DNA from 3 places in the Bradyrhizobium sp. Crot121 genome. Region 3 is predicted to be linked to each of the others. Evidence: riboswitches for the same ligand, from Rfam matches in the RefSeq annotation. Region 3 holds a riboswitch; each other region holds the start of a gene.
The links. A riboswitch is a leader RNA that binds a small molecule or an ion and turns the genes downstream of it on or off. The one in region 3 is predicted to bind cobalamin.
Positions count from the first base shown of each region.

Region 1: another riboswitch for cobalamin. It lies ahead of AC5ZGW_RS24445 (TonB-dependent receptor); the one in region 3 lies ahead of AC5ZGW_RS00980 (TonB-dependent receptor plug domain-containing protein).
Region 2: another riboswitch for cobalamin. It lies ahead of metE (5-methyltetrahydropteroyltriglutamate--homocysteine S-methyltransferase); the one in region 3 lies ahead of AC5ZGW_RS00980 (TonB-dependent receptor plug domain-containing protein).

Region 1 covers NZ_JCAMOR010000030.1:5,186-8,459, forward strand. The annotation lists gene AC5ZGW_RS24435 (ABC transporter ATP-binding protein) at 1-55, opposite strand, end outside; gene AC5ZGW_RS24440 (FecCD family ABC transporter permease) at 52-1,026, opposite strand; cobalamin riboswitch at 1,209-1,406, shown strand; gene AC5ZGW_RS24445 (TonB-dependent receptor) at 1,519-3,274, shown strand, end outside.
Region 2 covers NZ_JCAMOR010000044.1:13,719-16,992, reverse strand. The annotation lists gene AC5ZGW_RS29745 (ribonucleoside-diphosphate reductase subunit alpha) at 1-504, opposite strand, end outside; cobalamin riboswitch at 619-837, opposite strand; cobalamin riboswitch at 970-1,170, shown strand; partial or broken gene metE (5-methyltetrahydropteroyltriglutamate--homocysteine S-methyltransferase) at 1,278-3,274, shown strand, end outside.
Region 3 covers NZ_JCAMOR010000001.1:229,512-232,785, reverse strand. The annotation lists gene cobD (threonine-phosphate decarboxylase CobD) at 1-93, shown strand, start outside; gene AC5ZGW_RS00980 (TonB-dependent receptor plug domain-containing protein) at 125-1,972, opposite strand; cobalamin riboswitch at 2,223-2,423, opposite strand; gene AC5ZGW_RS00975 (hypothetical protein) at 2,657-3,184, shown strand.

The sequences.
Region 1 (3,274 bases), on a different contig from region 3:
GCACGCGGCGGCCGGCGAGCACGACGTTGAGGTGTTCTACAACAAGCGCCGTCATGCGACGCCTCCGCCGAGCGCGCGACGCTCGCGCATGATGAGATAGAGGAAGAACGGCACGCCGATGATCGAGGTCAACACGCCCACCTTGATGTCCGACGTCGACGGGATGATGCGCACCGCGATGTCGGCCGCGAGCAACAGCGCCGAGCCGGCAAGCGCGCTCGGCACCAACAGCCGCGCCGGATCGTGGCCGATGACGGGCCGCATCAGATGCGGCGCGACCAGGCCGATGAAGCCGATGGTGCCGGTGACCGCCACCGCGCCACCGACGCCGAGCGCAACGCCTGCGATCACGAACAGGCGCAGGCGGCCGACATCGACGCCGAGGCTTTGCGCGGTCTCTTCGCCGAGCGTGAGCGCGCGGAAGGCGCTGGCTTGCGACAGCAGGATGGCCGCGCCGGCGACGATGAACGGCAGCGCCAGCGCGACATGCTGGAAGCTGCGGTCCTCCAGCGAGCCGAGCAGCCAGAACGCGATCTCGAGCGCCAGGAACGGATTGCTCGCGAGGTTCATCACCAGCGCCGTCGCAGCGCCCGCAAGGCTCGAGATCGCAAGCCCGGCGAGGATCAGGATCAAGAGGCCCGCATTGCGGCCTGCGATCGCGAGCAGCACGAAGACCGAGCCGAATGCGGCGATGATGGCGGCGACCGGCAGCGCATAGGAGCGGACGTCAGCCAACCCCAGCGCGATCACCAGCACCGCACCGAACGCCGCCGATTGCGGCGCGCCGAACAGCGAGGGCGAGGCTAAGGGATTGCGCAACAGGCCTTGCAGCGCCGCGCCTGACAGACCGAGGATGGCGCCGATCGCAAACGCCAGGATGGTGCGCGGCAGGCGAATCTCGCGCACGATCACCTGCGTGACATCGCTGCCGCCACCGAACAGCGCCTCGATCACCGTCAGCGGCGACAGCCGCACCGGGCCGGTGCCGAGCGAGATCAGCATCAGCAAGGCAACCAACGCAATCATTGCAACGGTCGCCCCCAACCGCCGCCGCGCGGCCAGACCCGCCGCTATCGTGAAATCCTGTGCACTCATCGCGCCCTGCTTCTTGCAGCGAATTCGGTGGCAGACAAGCGACACCGGAACAAAAAAACGTATGGGAGCCAGGGAGCCGCAGTTTCGCCGGGATTGACTCACGTGCCGCCGAAATCCTAGATGGCCCCGACGGTTCCTATCGGGATCAAAAGGGAATGCGGTACCGGGAAACTTCCCGTAAAGCCGCGGCTGCCCCCGCAACTGTATGCGGTGAATCCTTCGTCATATGCCACTGGGAGTCTCGGTCCTGGGAAGGCGACGAAGGGTAACGACCCGCGAGCCAGGAGACCTGCCGTCATACGTGGTCACACGCGACGATGTCGGTCGGGGAGTACAGGCATTTGCTTCACCTGAAGCGCGAAACGCGATGGTGAGCCTTGGTTCGCTGTGACGTGCCACTGACGTCATACCGAGGTCTCGCCGATGTTCTCTGCTACCACAGCCACCAAGCAACGCCGCGCGCTGCTGCTCGCGTCGAGCATGCTGGCGCCCGCTTTGTATGTTTCCGCCGCGCAGGCGCAGGAAGCGCCCTCCGAGCAATTGCCGCCGGTCGAGGTCAGGGCGCCCGGCGACCACAACCGCACCCGTGCCAAGCCCGCTTCCGACGGCACTCCAGGTCCCCGGCGTCCCGCGCCGGGCCAGGTGCCGACCAACGCGCAGCCGGCCGGCGGCGCGGGCGCTGGCGGCGCCGCCGCTGGCGGAGCTTCATCCGGTGGCGGTGGCGGCGGCCCGCAATTTGCCGGCATTGTCGGGACGTCCTCGACCGTGATCACCGCCGACGACATCGCGCATTCGCCGACCCAGGTTCTGGCCGAGATCATCGCGCAGGCCCCCGGCGTGCAGCTTCAATCGCTCTATGGCGGCGTGAACGGCGCCAAGACCTCGGTCGACCTGCGCGGCTTCGGCGCGTTCGCCACCGCCAACACGCTGTTCCTGCTCAACGGGCGACGGCTCAACGACATCGACATGGCGCAGGTGGATCTGTCGACCATCCCACTCGATTCGATCGAGCGCGTCGAGATCACCCGCGGCAACAGCGGCGCCGTGCTCTACGGCGACAATGCGATAGGCGGCGTGATCAACATCGTCACCAAGACCGGTGTCGGCGGCCCGCCGGTCTCGATCCGCGGCGAAGCCGGCTATGGCTCCTTCAACCAGCGCATGGCCGCGATCTCGACCGCGATGAATTCGGGACCATGGTCGGCGTCGTTCTACGGCAACGGCATCAAGTCCGACGGCTACCGCGTGAACAATGCGCTCGACCAGCGCAACGGCGTCGGCAATCTCAACTACACGACGCCGGACCTGAAAGCCTTCCTGACGGTGACCGGCGACGACCAGAAGCTGGGCTTTCCCGGCGGCAGGCTGGTCGATCCTTCGATCGGCGTCAATCAGCTCGTCACCGATCGCAAGGGCGCCGCCACGCCGTTCGACTATGGCAACCAGCAGGGCGCGAGCGCGACGACGGGCTTCACCAAGACGCTCCTGAACGGTGTCGACCTGATCGTCGATGGCGGCTACCGCCAGAAGGACACGCAAGGCGCGTTCTTCGGCACCTCGCCATTCATCAGCGCGGCATCCACCTACAATGACGCCGCGTTGCAGACCTGGTCGATCACGCCGCGGCTGAGCATCAGCAATTCGATCTTCGGGATTCCCTCGTCGATCCTGACCGGCATCGACTATTACGATGCAACGTTCCACCAGCAGCGCGGCGCGTTCCGGGGCGTGCCACCGATCCATACCTACGACCTGTCGCAGCAGTCGCTCGCCGGCTATTGGCAGCACACGGTTGGCCTCTTGCCCACCACCGATTTCTCCTATGGCGCGCGGGTGCAGAACACCTGGCTCAGCGCGCGCGACCGCTACGATCCGAACGCGCCGTTCGCCTTCGACGCGCAGGCGACGCCGCTCGACCAGAGCGAGACCAATTACGCGCTGCATGTCGGCGTCGAGCATCGCTTCACCGAAATGTTCTCGGTGTTCGCCCGCGCCGCGCACGCGTTTCGCACGCCCGATGTCGACGAGCGCACGTCCACCGGACCCGCGTTCGATGCGGACTTCAACCCGTTGCCGCAGAATTTCCAGTTGAAGACGCAGACCTCGCACGACGTCGAAGCCGGCTTCCGCGTCAAGACGGGCCGCTTCCAGGTGCAAACCAGCATCTACAACATGGACC
Region 2 (3,274 bases), on a different contig from region 3:
GATCATCGCCAGCCGCGCATGGTCGAGCGGCACCTTGCTGCCGTCCGCGAGCGTGACGTGGACGATTGGCCCGCTCGATGCCGTTGCGGATTTAGTTGCCTGCTGTTCGGCGCGCTGCCGCGCCCGCTCCTCGCGATAGAGCACATAGGCGCGCGCCACCTTGTGATGGCCGCTGCGCATCAATGCCAGTTCAACCTGGTCCTGGATGTCCTCGATATGAAAGGTGCGGCCTTCGCTCATCCGGCGCGACAGCGCGCCGACGACTTCGGCGGTCAATTCCTCGACCGCTTCGTGCACGCGGCGCGACGCAGCCGCCGTATTCCCCTCGACCGCAAGGAAGGCCTTGGTCATCGCCACCGAGATCTTCCCGGCATCGAATTGCGACACCGTGCCATTGCGGCGGATCACCTGCATCGGCAGCCGTGCTTCCGGCGCCGCGATTGATTCGGGGCGCAGGTGGATGAGAGGTGACGCGGTGGTTTCGCGATCGAGAGAGAGTGACATCTTGCAGACCCCGTGATGTTGCTGGGGCCGGATGCCAGAGGCGACGCTGCGTGATGATGCCGGCGGCGTACCGGCATGAGCCTGCAAGCGGCCGCCGGGACACCCCGCCCGTGGACGTTATTTGCTGTCACGGCAGGTCTCCTGGCTCGCAGGTCGGCGTCACTCCCCGTCTTCCCAATGCGATGCCGCATCAGTGACGTCTAAAATCGGGAGCAACTCACTGCTTACAGTTGCGGGGGCAGCGCTGGATTCTCGCGAGAAACGCGCGATCACCAGCTTCCCTCTTAGCCACCATTCCTTGCGTCATGATGGACCGTGACAGCTACATCTGGTGCGATTTGGAGAATGCTGTCAATGGCACGTATGGGCGAAGCGCAAAAATTCCGGTCCATGCCGTTGGCGCTGTGAACAACCGGCTCCACGCGCACGTGATGTCAGCCGAGTTGACGTTCGCGCGATCTTGCCGGTAAGTGAACGCGTCGTGGTTCTTCGGAGAGATCTTTTCCGGAGCTAAGAGGGAAGCCGGTGTAAAGCCGGAGCTGCCCCCGCAACTGTAAGCGGCGAGCCGCGGTCCACAATTGCCACTGAAGCCTGCAAAGCTTCGGGAAGGCCGGACCACAGCAACGACCCGCGAGCCAGGAGACCTGCCTCGACAACATACACGTCCTCGGGCGGGGTGTCCCGGTGGTGCGGTTGCGATTCCGTGCGCACCTCGCGCAGGGAATCCAGACGTGTCACTACGGCCTTTGCCCCCAACTCATGGGGTTAAGCCAATGTCTTCCACTTCACTTGTTGTTGCGTCCCTCGGCACGCCGCGGATCGGTCCGCGGCGTGAACTGAAATTCGCGCTGGAACGCTTCTGGTCCGGCGCATCAGACGAAAAGACGCTGATCGAAACCGGCGTCGGGCTGCGCGCGGCCAATTGGGCGCGGCAAAAGAAACTCGGTATCACCGTGATCCCGTCGAACGATTTCTCGTTCTACGATCAGGTGCTCGACACCTGCGCAATGGTCGGCGCTATCCCAGAAAGCTATGGCTGGACCGGCGGCGCGGTGCCGCTTGCGACCTACTTCGCGATGGCGCGTGGCGCCAAGGCCGACGCGCATGACGAGGCCTGCGGACATGCCCATCACGCACATGGCGTGGCGGCGCTCGAAATGACGAAATGGTTCGACACCAACTATCACTACATGGTGCCGGAGCTTCGCAAGAACCAGTATTTTGCACTCTCATCACGCAAGCCGATCGAAGAGTATGAGGAGGCGAAGGCGCTGGGTTATCAGACCCGCCCCGTGCTGGTCGGCCCAGTCACGTTCCTGAAACTGGCCAAGTCCAAGGAACCGCATTTCGCCACGCTGTCGCTGCTCGACAGGCTCCTGCCGGTCTATATCGAACTATTGCGCGAACTCGCTGCCCGCGGTGCGGAATGGGTACAGATCGACGAGCCCTGTCTCGTGCTTGATCTGGACGCCGCCGCTCAGCAAGCCCTACGGCGCGCCTATTCCGAAATCGCCAAAGCGGTGCCGGACATCAGGATCATGCTGGCGACCTATTTCGGCGGGCTCGGCGGCAATCGTGCGGTCGCGTTTGATCTTCCGGTCGCCGGCCTGCATCTCGATCTCGTGCGCGCGCCCCAGCAGCTCGGCGATCTCATCGACGTTCCGAAAGAACGGGTGCTGTCGCTCGGCGTGATCGACGGCCGCAACGTCTGGCGCGCAGATCTGAGCCGGATCCTCGATCAGCTTGGGCCCGTCGTCGCAAAGCTCGGCAAGGAGCGCATTCAGATCGCGCCATCCTGCTCGCTGCTTCATGTACCCATCGATCTCGCCCTGGAAACCAAGCTCGATCCCGAGGTGAAGACCTGGCTTTCATTCTCGGTGCAGAAGCTCGAAGAGCTTGCCGCGCTGGGCGCGGCGCTTGGAAGTGGCCGGGCCCCTGCGTCCGAAGCGATCCGAGCGTCCGATGCCGCCGCGGCCGCGCGCAAGACCTCACCGCGGATTCACGATGCCAAGGTTGCCCAGCGTCTCGCCGCCATCGATGGCGGCATGCGCCATCGTGCCAGCCGGTTCGCCGAGCGTGCCGAGGTGCAGCGCGAGCGGTTCAATCTGCCACGCTTCCCGACCACGACCATCGGCTCCTTCCCGCAGACAACTGATGTCAGAAACGCACGCGCCGCACATGCCAATGGTGCACTCAGCGATACCGCATACAAGACCTATCTGCAGCATCAGACTGCGCGCGCCATCCGTTGGCAGGAGAATATCGGGCTCGACGTCCTGGTCCATGGCGAGTTCGAGCGCAACGACATGGTGCAGTATTTTGGCGAGCAGCTTTCCGGCTTCGCCTTCACCGAGCTCGGCTGAGTGCAGTCCTATGGCTCGCGCTGCGTCCGGCCGCCGATCCTCTACGGCGACGTCTCACGACCACAGGCGATGACGGTCGAATGGTGGCAATTCGCGCAGTCACTGACGGCAAAGCCGGTGAAGGCGATGTTGACCGGCCCCGTGACCATCCTGAACTGGTCGTTCGTCCGCGACGACCTGCCGCGCAGCGACGTGTGCCGACAGATCGCGCTCGCGATCCGCGACGAGGTGCGCGATCTGCAGGCGGCCGGTGCAGGCATGATCCAGATCGACGAAGCGGCACTGCGGGAAGGCCTGCCGCTGCGCGGGTCGGAATGGAAGACCTATCTCGATTGGGCGGTCGATAGTTTCCGCATCTGTTCCTCCGGCGTGCAGGACGAGACCCAGATCCACACCCACATGTGCTA
Region 3 (3,274 bases):
AGCTTTAACGGCGCACGCGAATGGCTGCGATTTGGCCTTGCGTCGGACGATGGTCTCGATCGCCTGGCCAGCGCGCTTGGTTCGGTCAAATAGCGCACCCCGCGCGCGCATCATCACATCCGCTTCACCAGTGGGCACTGAACCCGGCGTAAGCCGCAGGTCCGGTCGTGCCATAGTTGTACACTTCCTGATAGTGCTCATTGAAAATGTTCTCGCCGCGCAAGTACACCTTCCAGGTCTCATCGATCTTGTATTCGGTGTAGAGGTCGACGCGGACGTAAGGGGCGAGTGGTAGCGTCTCGTTTGAACCGCTGTAGCGCGTGGATACCGCGAGCACGCGTGGCTCGATCAGCCAGCCCTCGATCGGTGTGATCGGGAACGAGAATCTCGCCAGGTTTTCCGGCCGGCGCGCCAGCGTCAGGCCGGTCGAGAGATCCTTAGCCTGCAGATAGGTATAGGCGGCGTTGAATTTCAGGTAGCCCGGCAGGATATCGACGTTGACCCCTAGTTCCAGTCCGTCGGTTTCGGCACGCGAGACGTTGACGTAGTGCCCGAGCGGGTGCGCCGGATCGGTCACAAAGTCGATCAGGTTGCTGAACCTGTTGCCGAAGCCTGTCAGCGAAACCACAACGCGGCCTCCGAACAGGCTTTGGTCGATGCCGGCATCGTAGCCGAAGCTCTCCTCGGGACTGAGCGCGGAATTGCCATAGGTCGGCGCATAGAGCTGATAGAGCGTCGGGGCCTTGGCGCCTGTCCCGGCGCTCGCATGCAGCTTGGTGCCGGTCTCGGCGATCGTGTAAGCCGCGGTGGTTCGCCATGTCTCGAACCGTGCCACATCGACGACGTCGTCAACCCGGCCGCCCATCGTGATGTTGAGCCGCTCGCCGATCGGCAGTTGCCAGAGCGCAAACACTGAATTGGTGTCTTGCGTGCCTGCGAGCTGTGGCGTCGACGCTCCAGGAATCGGCAATAGGTTGGTGGTGGAGGTGCTCGCCGTTTCATGCTGCACACGGGATCCGACGATGAGCGATCCCAGCGGGCCGACCTTCAGGTTGCCCTGATATTCCAGGCCCGTGCTGTCGCCGACGAAATTGGAGAGGATGGATGTCGTGTTCTGCGGCAGCTTGTTGATCTTGTAGGTGACGTCGTCGAACGAGCGGTCGATATGCGTCTCAAATGCGCTCACGCTATGGGTGAGAATGCCGCCGAACGTGTCGAACGACGCACGTCCCCAGACCTGTTCGAGCAGGCGCGTCGCGCTCGACGGCGTGTCCGGGAACGTTCCGGAGGCCTGATCATAGGCGGACCGCGTGAATGAGGCCAGCATGCCCGTCTCCAGGCGTACGCCTTCGCCGGAATCGTAGCCGACGCGTGCCGAACCGCCGACGCGGTCGAAGCCATCGCGCTCGAGCGGGCCATACTTGGCTTCGAGCGCGGGGATGCGATAGCCGTAGCGTGAAAAGCCGTTGCTGTGCTGCCCGCTTCCCGTGAACGCGTAGGACCACGGCCCAGAGGTTCCGGTCAGCGCTGCGCTGGTGCTCGGAGTGCCGTAGCTTCCGCCCTCGGTGCTGACGTCGAGTTGTGCCGGACCGGTGCCCTTCTTGGTGATGATGTTGACGACGCCGCCGATCGCGTCAGATCCGTAGAGCGCGCTCTGCGGTCCTTTCAGCACCTCGATCCGCTGGATCGCGCCCGGGGCGAACATCGCGAAATCGAAGTCGCCGCTGGCGGCGGTCGGATCGTTGACCCTGATGCCATCGATCATGACCAGCGCCTGGCCGGTATTGGCGCCGCGCAAGCGCACATTGGTCGTCGCGCCTGGTCCGCCGCTTTCGGTGATATCGAGTCCCGGCACGGTCCGCAGCGCATCGACGAGCGAGGTCGGATTGCTGGTCGCGAGCATTTCGTGCGTGACCACGCTGACCGAGCTTCCGGTCCGGCTCGCCGGCTCCAGTGTACGGTCGGGAGTCACGACCACTTCGGGAGTCGCGGCCGGCGCCTCGTTACCGGGCGCCGGGCGCGCAGGATGGGTCGTTGAAGACCTTTGCCTATTCCTCGGGGCCGGCTTGGACCGGACCTCCGGATTGATGACAACAGCAGGAAGCTGTTCGGGACCCGATTGGGCCATGGCGCCAGTGTGACCGCACGCAGCAACGGCCGCACACCCGGCAAGAAAACGCCGCAAGTTCATTAATGCCCTTCCGCCGACCCACCGTCGAACGAGTTGATACCCGTCAACGGCCGGTCTCCTGGCTTGCGGTCGTCTCGCGATCCGCCTTCCCAAACCTGCTTGGCAGGCCCAGTGGCATCCGGATCGCAAATAGTCCGCTTACAGTTGCGGGGGCAGCCGCGGCATTGGGGAAGATTCCCGCACCGCGTTCCCGTTTCACCCTACAAAGGGCACCGATGACGCGTGCAAAGAAGCACAAGGCGGAGCAAAACTCAAATCGATAACGATCAGAACCCAACAGCATTTTTGCGGATCGCTGATAGCGGCGACCTGAATGACGAACACAGAAAGTTGCTGACAGGCGAAGGGACGGCAGATGGCAAATCCTACAGCCTTATGCGAGCATCACATGCCACCCACACGCGTCGCTAAACTTGGATGATACCGTTCATGTGAGCATCGACAGATTCAACGGAGGAACAGGAAATGTCGGTCCCATGCAAACTCGAACGCAGCCTCCTCAGTCACGACGAATACGAGACGATCCGCCTCACGCATCATCCCGCCATCTATGACGTCGAGCCGGCTGATCTTGCGGACATGCGATCCCGCTTGCGCAAGATGCGCGACAAGGAGCGAACGCTCGGCCGACAAAAGCGGCGAGAGACGCGCGGGAAAGGCCAGCCTCGCGGCGCGAACTTCCCCGGAACTGCCGATCGTCCATCACAACGCAAGCAGGTCTTTGCCGCGGCACTGAAGCGGGTGAACAGCGAGCTCAGGCGTCTTCACAATTTGGCAGCTCGCACCGCCAATGTCGAAGCGGCTCGAAAGGCTCTCGCGCTGCGTCGGGCCGCGGACTTCATTCCCTATCCCTCCGCCGGATCGACCGCCAACGAAGGCATGGTGCCGCGCTTGAGCACGCGCCGAAAAAAGATCGTCACGGGCGCGCGAATCGGACGGGTGTCGCAGGCGACGAAAGTCGCCCAGGCAATCCGCGATGCACGAGGGGCGTGAATCTGCGCTGATCGAGTTGGTGACAGCTTCGCTGCCATCGAGATCTTTGAAAAGCATGGGACTCCACCCATCCTACGGAAGGTCTGGACC